DNA from 2 places in the Kitasatospora sp. NPDC034533 genome. Region 2 is predicted to be linked to the other one. Evidence: riboswitches for the same ligand, from Rfam matches in the RefSeq annotation. Region 2 holds a riboswitch; the other holds the start of a gene.

The links. A riboswitch is a leader RNA that binds a small molecule or an ion and turns the genes downstream of it on or off. The one in region 2 is predicted to bind thiamine pyrophosphate.
Region 1: another riboswitch for thiamine pyrophosphate. It lies ahead of thiO (glycine oxidase ThiO); the one in region 2 lies ahead of ACZ55U_RS02900 (purine-cytosine permease family protein).

The regions. Positions count from the first base shown of each region.
Region 1 is NZ_JBVITE010000007.1:104,935-110,535, forward strand. Features, by position in the region: gene thiE (thiamine phosphate synthase) at 1-363, opposite strand, end outside; gene ACZ55U_RS07750 (Rv2175c family DNA-binding protein) at 363-728, opposite strand; gene ACZ55U_RS07755 (NAD(P)/FAD-dependent oxidoreductase) at 771-1,976, opposite strand; TPP riboswitch at 2,612-2,724, shown strand; gene thiO (glycine oxidase ThiO) at 2,728-3,903, shown strand; gene thiS (sulfur carrier protein ThiS) at 3,900-4,139, shown strand; gene ACZ55U_RS07770 (thiazole synthase) at 4,143-4,940, shown strand; gene pknB (Stk1 family PASTA domain-containing Ser/Thr kinase) at 5,048-5,601, shown strand, end outside.
Region 2 is NZ_JBVITE010000002.1:268,650-274,250, forward strand. Features, by position in the region: gene ACZ55U_RS02895 (glycerophosphodiester phosphodiesterase family protein) at 414-1,238, opposite strand; gene ACZ55U_RS02900 (purine-cytosine permease family protein) at 1,394-2,881, opposite strand; TPP riboswitch at 2,874-3,018, opposite strand; gene ACZ55U_RS02905 (S1C family serine protease) at 3,238-5,019, shown strand; tRNA gene ACZ55U_RS02910 (tRNA-Ser) at 5,086-5,173, shown strand; gene ACZ55U_RS02915 (MerR family transcriptional regulator) at 5,304-5,601, shown strand, end outside.

The DNA of each region.
Region 1 (5,601 bases), on a different contig from region 2:
GTCCACCTCGGACTCGGCGTGGCAGGACCGGCCGATCAGCACGTCCTCGCCGAGGATCGCCCGGGCGGCCGACACCGGCAGGTCGTCCTGGCCGAGGTGCAGCACGTCCGGCCGGGCCGCGTGGGCGACGTCGGCGCGGTCGTTGACGGCCAGCAGCTTGCCGTGCCGGCGGCAGGCGTCGGCGAAGACCTCCAGGGCCTCCAGCTCCTGCCTGGCCTCCAGGCCCTTGTCGCGCAGCTGGACGATGTCCACCCCGCCGGCCAACGCCGCGTCCAGGAACTCGGCGAGGTCGCCCCGCTCACGACGGGCGTCGGTGCACAGGTAGAGCCGGGCGTCGGCGAGCCCGGCCCGGGGGCCGGTCATCACAGCGCCATGGCCTGGGCGCGGCGCTTGACCTCGGTGGCCCGGTTCTCCCACAGGGCCTGCACCGGGGTGCCGGGCAGCGACTCGTCCTCGGTGAACATCCATTCGAGGATCTCCTCGTCGGAGAAGCCGCTGTCCCGCAGCACGGTCAGCAGGCCGACCAGGTGCTTGACCGGGCCGGCCTCGTCGATGAAGGCGGCGGGGACCTGAAGGGACTTGTTGGGGCCGCGGCGGACGGCGATCAGGTCACCCTTCTTGACCATGTTGCGGACCTCGGTGACCAGCACACCCCACCGTTCGGAGATGTCGGGCAGGTACAGCCACTCGGGGACCAGGGCGTCAGTCTTGGCATCGATCTCACTCACGGCACCAGACTGCCACCTCCACGCCCCGGCGCGCACACGCCCCTACGCCACGGCCGCCTTCAGCGCCACGGAGGGGTCGGCCGCGCGGGCCCGGTCCAGCGCGGTGCCGACCTCGATCAGCTTCCGCCCCTGGGCGAGGTCGCGCGGGCGGTCCACGGTCAGCAGCGCGCTCGGCACCCCGTCGCGCAGCCAGAGCACCGACCAGGCGGCCCCCCCGGGGCCGCCGCGCCACAGCAGTTCGTCGCCCTCGGCGTGCCGTCCGGCGTACTGGACCATCCGCCCGAACTGCTCCGACCAGAAGTACGGCACCGGGTCGTAGGCCGGCGCGTCCGCGCCCAGGAGGGAGGCGGCCACCGCCTCCCCGGACTTCAGGGCGTGGTCCCAGTGCTGGACGGCCAGCCGGCCGCCGGCCCGGGCCGAGGGGTAGCTGACGCAGTCGCCGGCCGCCAGGACCCCGGGCACGGAGGTGCGCAGCCGCCCGTCCACGACCACCGCGCCGGTCGCGTCCAGCTCGACCCCGGAGCCGGCCAGCCAGCCGGTGGCGGGCCGGGCTCCGATGCCGACCACCACCTCGTCGGCGGGCAGGTGCGAGCCGTCCGCCAGCAGCACCGCACCGGGCTCGACGGCGGCCACGCCGACGCCGCAGCGCAGCTCGACCCCGGCCTCGGCGTACCAGGCGGCCATCGCCGAACCGAGTTCGGTCGGCAGCGCGCCGGGCAGCGGCGCCGGGCCGGCCTCGACCACCGTCACCTCGCAGCCCGCCGCGCGGGCCGCGGTGGACACCTCGGCGCCGATCCAGCCCGCGCCGACCAGCACCAGCCGAAGCCCGGGGCGCAGCAGCTCGCGCAGTGCCAGGGCGTCGTCCACGGTGTGCAGCAGGTGCGCCCGCTCGGCGCCGGGCAGGGCGCGCGGGACGGCGCCGGTGGCGATCACCAGCGAGCCGTACGGGAGGTCGCCGCCGTCGGTGTGCAGCACGCCGGGGGTGAGTCCGGTGGCGCGGCGGCCGGTGAGCAGCTCGATGCCGAGCTCCTGGTAGTCGATGCCCAGGGTGGTGGAGTCGGCCTTGCCGAGCAGCACGTCCTTGGAGAGCGGCGGCCGGTCGTAGGGCGCGTGCGGCTCCTCCCCGACCAGCGTGATCCGCCCCTCCCAGCCGCCCTGGCGCAGCCTGAGGGCGCACTGGGCCCCGGCCAGCCCGGCTCCGACAACGACCACCTGATCCGTCCCGCTCAGCTCTGCCACGCCCGTCACTGTACTCAGCGGCCCGCGGCCGCCCCAGAGGCCCGCGCCCCCTGCCCACCCCTACTTCCGGCCTACGTCCGCGGCGGGGCGCGGGGACCGGCCTCCGGCCTCGGGGGCAGGGGCCCGGGCAGGGAACGAGCCCGCGACCAGGGCCGGGGCGCGGGGGCGGGCCTCCGGCGGGGCGGGCGCCGGGCCGGATGACGGGGCCCGGCGCGGCTCCCGGGCAGGGCAGGGACCCAGGCAGGGAACGGGCCCGCAACCAGGGCCGGGGCGCGGGGCAGTCCAACCGGCCGGGGCCGGATGACGGGGCCGGCGCGCTCCCGGGCGGGGCAGGGGCCCGGGCAGGGAACGAGCCCGCGACCAGGGCCGGGGCGCGGGGCAGTCCAACCGGCCGGGGCCGGATGACGGGCCCGGCGCGCTCCCGGGCGGGGCAGGGGCCCGGGCAGGGAACGAGCCCGCAACCGCGCCCGGGCAGTCCTCCGGCCGGGGGCGGGCCAGGGGCCTGGCGATGGGCCCGACGCGGTCCCGGGCGGAACGCGGGACGGCGGGGCAGGGGCCCGGGCCGCGGGCCTCCGGCCGGGGCCGTCTCGCCCGTCCACCCTTCGTACGGGCCTTCGGCCGGGCCGCTCCCCGGCGTTAAGGTGGGATGACCACACGGGAGCCCGGCGTACCGGGCTGAGAGGCGGGCTGGCACGGCCCGCGACCGTCCGAACCTGATCCGGGTCATACCGGCGAAGGGAGAAGAGCAACTTTGTCACGCATGGCCCCAGGCACCCGTGCCGACGTGCTGGTGATCGGCGGGGGCATCATCGGCCTCGCCGTCGCCTGGCGCGCCGCCCAGCGCGGAGTACGGCGCGTGGTCGTGGTCGACCCCACCCCCGGTGGCGGCGCCGCCCGGGTCGCGGCCGGGATGCTCGCCCCGGTCACCGAGCTCCAGTACGGCGAGGAGCCGCTGCTGCGCCTCGGGATGGCCTCCAACGAGCGGTACGCGGCCTTCGCCGTCGAGCTCACCGAGGCGAGCGGCGGCGCGGACACCGGCTACCGCCGGTGCGGCACCCTCGCCGTCGCGCTGGACTCCGACGACCGCGAGGAACTGCGCGAACTGCACGCCTTCCACCAGCGGCTCGGTCTGGACTCGACCTGGCTGACCGGCCGGGAGGCCCGCAAGCTGGAGCCGATGCTCGCCCCCGGCGTGCGCGGCGGACTGCACGTCTCGAACGACCACCAGGTGGACGGCCGCCGGCTGCTCACCGCCCTGCTCGCCGCCTGCGAGCGCGCGGGCGTCACCGTCCACCGCGCCGAGGCCGTCGAGCTGCTGGTCGAGGACGGCCGAGCCGCCGGCGCCCGGCTGAGCACCTCGGAGACCGTCACCGCCGACCGGGTCGTCCTCGCGGCCGGCCCGCACAGCCACCGGCTGCCCGGCCTGCCCGAGGGGGTGCTGCCCGCGATCCGCCCGGTGAAGGGGCAGGTGCTGCGGCTGCGCGTCCCGAAGGCCTACCGGCCGTTCCTCTCCCGCAACGTCCGGGCCGTGGTCCGCGGCCGGCACCTGTACCTGGTGCCGCGCGAGAACGGCGAGCTGGTCGTCGGCGCGACCACCGAGGAGCAGGGCTACGACACCACCGTCACCGCCGGCGGGGTGTACGAACTCCTGCGCGACGCCCACGAGTTGGTCCCTGGGATCACCGAGATCCCGCTGCTGGAGACCTCGGCCGGGCTGCGCCCCGGCTCTCCGGACAACGCCCCGCTGCTGGGCCCGACCTCACTGCCCGGGCTGGTCGCCGCCACCGGCCACTACCGCAACGGCGTGCTGCTCACCCCGGTGACCGCGGACCTGGTCTCCGAGTACCTCGCCACCGGCGAAGTCCCCGAGCCGGCAAGGCCGTTCACGCCGCTGCGCTTCTCCTCCGACCGCTCCACGACGAAGGCCTCCGCATGACCGAGACCGCCCGGACCGAGACCGCCTCGGCCGAGATCGCCCTGACCGTCAACGGCGAACCCCGCCGGGTGCCCGCCACGACCACGCTCGCCGAGCTGGTGGCCACCGTCAGCGCCGCCCCCACCGGCGTCGCCGCCGCCCTCAACGAGGCCGTGGTGCCCCGCAGTTCGTGGTCCGCGACGGCGCTGGGCGCCGGCGACCGGATCGAGATCCTCACCGCCGTCCAGGGAGGCTGAACCATGGCCGACGACCTGCTCACCATCGCCGGGACGACCTTCTCCTCCCGGCTGATCATGGGCACCGGCGGCGCCCCCAGCCTGGAGGTCCTGGAGCGCGCGCTGCTCGCCTCCGGCACCGAGCTGACCACCGTCGCGATGCGCCGGGTCGACGCCTCCACCCAGGGCTCCGTACTGGACGTGCTGACCCGCAACGGCATCCGCGTGCTGCCCAACACGGCCGGCTGCTTCACCGCGGGCGAGGCCGTGCTGACCGCCCGGCTGGCCCGCGAGGCGCTCGGCACCGACTGGGTGAAGCTGGAGGTGATAGCCGACGAGCGCACCCTGCTGCCGGACCCGATCGAGCTGCTGGACGCCGCCGAGACCCTGGTCGACGACGGCTTCACCGTGCTGCCGTACACCAACGACGACCCGGTGCTGGCGCGCAAGCTGGAGGACGTCGGCTGTGCGGCCATCATGCCGCTGGGCTCGCCGATCGGTTCGGGCCTGGGCATCCGCAACCCCCACAACTTCCAGCTGATCGTGGAGGCCGCGGGCGTCCCGGTGGTGCTGGACGCGGGCGCCGGCACCGCCTCCGACGTCGCGCTGGCGATGGAGCTGGGCTGCTCCGCGGTGATGCTGGCCTCCGCGGTGACCCGCGCTCAGGACCCGGTGCTGATGGCCGAGGCGATGCGGCACGCGGCCGAGGCGGGCCGGCTCGCCCACCGGGCCGGGCGCATCCCGCGCCGCTTCCACGCCGAGGCGTCCTCCGCGATGGCCGGCCGCGCCGACCTGGACACCCGGGAGCACCCGGCCTTCTGAGGCCCGCCCGTGGGCCCCGGCGTGTCACAAGCCGGGCACAGCCGGGCCCGGAGGCGGTGTCCTCCGGGCCCGGCCCGCCGCTCCGCCACTAGACTCGCCGGGTGGACATGGCATTGCACGACCCCCTGATCGGCACCCTGCTCGACAACCGGTACCGGGTCGAGCAGCGCATCGCGACCGGCGGGATGTCCACCGTCTACAAGGGCACCGACACCCGCCTGGACCGGGTGGTCGCCCTCAAGGTGATGCACCCCTCGCTGGCCGGCGACGAGGGCTTCACCGCCCGTTTCATCCGCGAGGCCAAGGCCGTCGCCAAGCTCACCCACCCCAACGTGGTCAACGTCTTCGACCAGGGCGCGGACGGCGGCCGCGTCTTCCTCGCCATGGAGTACGTGCCCGGCCGCACCCTGCGCGACCTGCTGCGCGACCGGGGCGCGCTCTCCGTCCGGGCCGCGCTGGACGTCCTGGAGCCGGTGCTCGCCGCGCTCGGCGCCGCCCACCGGGCTGGGCTGGTGCACCGCGACGTCAAGCCGGAGAACGTGCTGATCACCGAGGGCGGCCTGGTGAAGGTCGCCGACTTCGGCCTGGTCCGGGTGCTCGGCGCCGCCGACGGCGCCCCCACCTCGACCACCACCGCCACCGGCGGCACGGTCCTGGGCAC
Region 2 (5,601 bases):
AGGATCAGAACGGCATCATCGATGACCGGTTCCGGTATCTGCCGGTCGCCGAGATCTCGACGCAGTCGGCGCCGCGCGACCCCGACACTCGCCGGGCCGTGCGGCACTGCCATGGTCGATGAGGTCGGCCCAGCTTCTATGGGCACAGTACGCGCCGCCATCAACGCCACCCCCGGACCTCCTTCAGCGTTTGCCGAGGGAGAGATGCCCCTTGGTAATGCGTCGGAAACGAGCACCGGACGATCCCGCGAGTCCATTTCGGGCACAGCGACCGACAGTCGACATCAGGTCATTCCGCGCTCACCCTCCGTCGCCCGGGTGAATGAATTCCGGCAATATCGAGCAAGGAGCGTTTGATTGCCGACGAGAGCGATCGGGCCGGGCGCGGCTATCGCGCTCGGTGCGTCGGCGGATCACCGGCCGAGCTGCGCCAGCACCTCCGCGGGCCGGTTGGTGATGATCGCGGACACCCCGAGCTCCAGGCAGAGCTCGACGTCGGCCGGCTCGTCCACCGTCCACACGTGGACCTCGTGCCCCAGCTCGCGCAGCCTGGTCACCAGCCGCGGGCGGGCCCGCACCAGCTCGATGCCCGGGCCGGCGATCCGCGCCCCGCCCGGCAGCGGCGAGCCCGCGCGCAGCCGGCCGAGCAGCGGCAGCGGTCGTTCGAACAGGAAGACCCGCCGGTACTCCGGGGCGGCGGCGGCCACCCGGTTCAGCGCGATCGAGGAGAAGCTCATGATCCGGGCGGACGGGCGGTCGCCCTCCCGGCTCGCGCCGATCCCGAACCGCTCCAACGTCCGCAGCAGCTCGGCCTCCACCCGGCCGCGGAAGCGCACCGGGTGCTTGGTCTCGATCGCCAGGTCCACCGGGCGGCCGCACTCCACCACCAGCTCCAGCAGGCGATCCAGCCGCAGCACGCCGCGCAGCTCCGGGTCTGTGCTGGGGCGGCCGGTCTTCCAGGCGCCGAAGTCGTACGCCTCCAGTTCGGCGAGGGTCATGGCCGAGACGGTGCCCCGGCCGTCGGAGACCCGGCCGATCCGGCGGTCGTGCACGCAGACCAGCACGCCGTCGGCGGTGACCCGGACGTCGCACTCCAGCGCGTCCGCGCCCTCGTCGAGCGCGCGCCGGTAGGCCGCGAGGGTGTGCTCGGGCAGGGCGTGGGAGGAACCGCGGTGGGCGATCACCTGGACGGGAGGCGCGGTGCGCGCCGCCGCCGGGGACAGGTCTGGGCTGGTCACGGGCCCAACGATAGGCGGCGGAAGTGACGCGCGGACGAAGACGGCCCCAACCTGTGGGGCCGTCTTCGTCCGCGACCCGTCCGCGTGGTTCCGGCCCGCCGGGCGTTCCCGCCGCCTCGGCGCCGGGCGTCGCGGCCGCCTCGGCGCGGGCCGCCTCAGCGCCGGGCGGTCCGCCGGCTCAGCGGGGTGAGCGCCCAGGTCACCAGGGCCGGCACCAGGAAGGCGAACAGCGAGGCGGAGGTCCACTCCCGGGGGGTGAAGTGCAGCGCCTCCTGGGCGGAGGTCCAGAAGTCCGTCCACCAGCCGGCCACGTTCGTCGGCGCGATGAACTGGTAGACCGCGAAGCCCAGCAGCCACGGCAGCAGCATCGGCCAGCGGGACGGCGCGTCCGCGGAGAGGTTCCAGCCGTGCCGTCCGGCGCCGAGGAAGTAGTCGACCGCGAGCACCGCCAGCAGCGGCACGAACACCGAGCCGATCAGGCCGAGGAAGCCGTAGTAGGTGTCGGTGAACTCGTGGATCTGAAGCGCCAGCACGGTGGTCAGGGTGCCGATCGCGCCGGAGAGCACCCGGCGGTCCACCCTCGGCAGCAGGTTCTGCACCGACATCGCGGTCGAGTACACGTTGGCGAAGGACTGGTCCGTCTCGCGCAGCACCAGCACCAGCAGGAACAGCCAGCCGGCCCAGACCCCGAGGAAGGAGTCGAAGATCCGGTTCGGGTCGCCGTCCGACTGCAACAGCGCCATCAGGCCGAGCACGTAGCACCAGACCTGGGCGAGGGTGTAGCCCGAGAAGCTGCCCCAGAAGGCCGAGCGCGGGGAGCGCGAGTGCCGGGTGTAGTCGGCGGCCAGCGGGACGAAGGAGATCGACACCGCGATCATCGCGTCGGTGGCGCCCAGGAAGCCGTGCCAGTTGCCCGCGCCCGGGTCCGGCACGCCCTGGCGGCCCAGCTGGACGGTGAAGTACACCATCGCGACCGCGACCGCCCCGGCCACGAACCGGCGCAGCACCGCGATCGAGCCCAGCGGCCAGATGGTCAGCGCGGTGGTCAGCGCGCCCGCGAGCAGGACGAACAGCCAGCGGTAGCCGCTGGTGTGCGCGACGGTCTGGGCGCCCGCCGAGATGGTCAGCAGCTCGAACACGCCCCAGCCGACGCACTGCACGATGTTCAGCACCGTCGGCAGGTACGACAGCCGGGTGCCGAACAGCCCGCGCAGGTTCGCCATCGCGGGGGCGCCGGTGCGGGCGCCGATCACCGCGGCCACGCCGAGCATCGCGGTGCCGACCGCCGTACCGACCGCGATCGCGGTCACCGCGGCGGCCAGCGACAGCTCGCTGCCGCGGGCGCCGAGCACGGTGGCGGCGGTGGAGAAGCCGATCAGGCTGACGCCCAGGTTCATCCAGAGCGCGAACTGGTCCCGGAAGCGCAGCGTGCGCGGCGGTTCGGTGTCCAGGACCAGGGGGGCCTCGACGTGCTCGGTGCGCTCGGTGCGCTCGGGGCGTTCCAGCACGGCGGTCGCGGCGGTCGCGGCGGTCGCGGCGGTCCCGGTGGTCCCGGTGGGCGCGGTGCCTGCGGGGGGCGTGGCCCCGGGGAGGTCCTTGGACGCGTTCGCGTCCGGAGAAGAGGATGGCGAAGCAGGCGGCATGGCCGATACTCCCTACGCCGGCATTACCCGGACAGGTTCCGGCGGTCAGCGCCCCCTCGAACGTCCGTCACTCCGGTGGCGTACGGTCGACATGCGCACTCTCAGCCTGGTGGGTCCAAGCTCCCGCGTGTCAGTTTTCAGCGACAGGCTAACCGGGACGGGGGCGAACGCCCAAGGCCGAGGGGTGCGCGGTCCGCATCGCGGGACGCCCGGCGGGGGAGGGAGCCCCGGCCGACGGCACCGAGGTCGGGGCCGGCTAAGGATTCTTATGAGTTCTTCAGAGGGGTCCTTACGGCAATCGAATCGACAGTGCGAAAAACTATGGTCCTTGGTTCTGTCAGCTATGGAGGTCGTCCGTGAGCACCGAGCGCGAGGTTGGGCCCACCGGGCCGCAGGGGGAGCAGCCCGCCGGCCTGGGAGCGGCTGAGGCCGGGTCCGACGGCCCCGCTCAGGGCGGGCACAAGCCGACCATGGCGTTCCGCCGGGTGCCCGAGCCGGAGGCCGGCGCGGCGGCCGACGCCGCTGCCGCCGCCGGGGCGGCGCCCGTCGACGGCGTTGCCGCGGGTGCCGCCGCGGCGGAGGGCGTTGCGGCGGAGGGCGGGCACAAGCCCACCGTCGCCTTCACCAAGGTGCCCGCACCGCAGCCGCCGGCCGCGCCCGTCGCGTCCCCCGCGCCCGCCGCCCAGGAGCCCGCCGTCGACCCGGCCACCGGGTACATCGACGCCCCGCCGCCGGTCCTGCCGCCCGCCCCGCCCGCCGCCCCGGCCCTGCCGCCGTCCGGCAACCCGTACGCCACCCCGACCCACGGCGTCCCGGCCGCCGGCGCGCACGAGGGGTACGGCGCCGCTCCGGCCGCGCCCGGCGCCCCCGCCGCGCACGCCCACCACCCGTTCGGGGCCGGTCAGCCGCTCGGCGGCTGGGGCCCCGCCCCCGACTCCGGCGGCACCGGCTACCCCGGCGGCCCGGTCGGCTACCCGGCCGAGTACGCCGGGGGCCCGGGCGGTCCGGGCCGCCCCGGCAAGAAGCGCGGCGGCCTGGTCGCCCTGCTCGCGGCCGTCGCGCTGGTCGCCGGTCTGGCCGGTGGCGCGCTCGGCGTGACCGTCGCCGACCGCGCCGACCGCAGCAGCTCCGCGAGCGACCACCGCAGCACCACCGTCCAGGCCAGCGACACCCAGAAGAGCGAGCCCACCCCCGGCTCGATCGCCGCCATCGCGCAGAAGGCGCTGCCCAGCGTCGTCACCATCAAGGCGCAGGGCAACGGCGAGTCGGGCACCGGCACCGGCTTCGTCTTCGACACCGAGGGCCACATCCTCACCAACAACCACGTGGTCGCGCCGACCCTCAACGGCGGCAAACTGACCGTCAAATTCGCCGACGGCAGCTCCTACAGCGCCTCGGTGCTGGGCCACGCCGCGGGCTACGACGTCGCCGTCGTCAAGATCGACAACCCGCCCAAGAGCAAGCTGGCCCCGCTGCCGCTGGCCGACTCCGACAAGGTCAACGTCGGCGACGCCACCGTCGCGATCGGTGCGCCGTACGGCCTGGAGTCCACCGTCACCAGTGGCATCATCAGCGCCAAGGACCGCCCGGTGGCCTCCGGCGACGAGACCGGCGCGCAGGCCTCGTACATGAACGCCCTCCAGACCGACGCCTCGATCAACCCCGGAAACTCCGGCGGTCCGCTGCTCGACTCCGGCGGCGCGGTGATCGGCATCAACTCGGCGATCCAGTCCAACGCCTCCGCCAACGGCCGGGCCGGCAGCATCGGCCTGGGCTTCGCCATCCCGATCAACCAGGCCAAGTGGGTCGCGGACACCCTGATCAAGACCGGCAAGCCGGTCTACGCCAAGCTCGACGTGCTCCGCAACGACGACTACAAGGGCGACGGCGCGCAGATCCAGACGAAGGACATCCAGGGCCAGCCGGCCGTCACCCCCGGCGGCGCGGCCGACAAGGCCGGCCTCAAGCCGGGCGACGTCATCACCAAGCTCGGCGGCGCCCCGATCGAGAACGGCCCCGCCCTGGTCAGCCGGATCTGGACGCACAAGCCCGGCGAGACCGTCGACGTCGAGTACACCCGCAACGGCCAGACCCTCACCACCAAGGTCACCCTGGCCGAGCGCGTCGGCGACCAGTGACGACCCCCGGCCCCACCGAAACGTGTGCGCCGAACCCCGCCGGACCCGTTAGGCTGACCTCCGCCTGGAGAGCTGCCCGAGCGGCCTAAGGGAACAGTCTTGAAAACTGTCGTGCGGTGACCCCGTACCGTGGGTTCGAATCCCACGCTCTCCGCCGGTAGGAGAACCACCTGCTCAGGGCGGGTGCCGACAACGTTCGGCACCCGCCCTCGGTGTTTCTCCGGCGGGGCGCGGACGGCGGGGGTTGACCCTGACACGGTGGCAGGGGGTGGAGTGGTCGCACCATGTTGAACATCGGAGACTTCGCCAAGCACGGCCGGGTGTCGGTACGGATGCTGCGCCACTACGACGCGATCGGGCTGCTGCGGCCCGCCCGGGTGGACCCGGTCAGCGGGTACCGCCTCTACGAGGCTTCCCAACTCGCCCGGCTGAACCGGGTGATCGCGCTCAAGGAGCTCGGCTTCACCCTGCAACAGGTGCGGGCCGTCCTGGACGAGCGGCCGGACGCGGCCGAGCTGCGCGGGATGCTGCGGCTGCGGCGCGCCCAGCTCGCCGAGGCGATCGCGGCCGACGAGCTGCGGC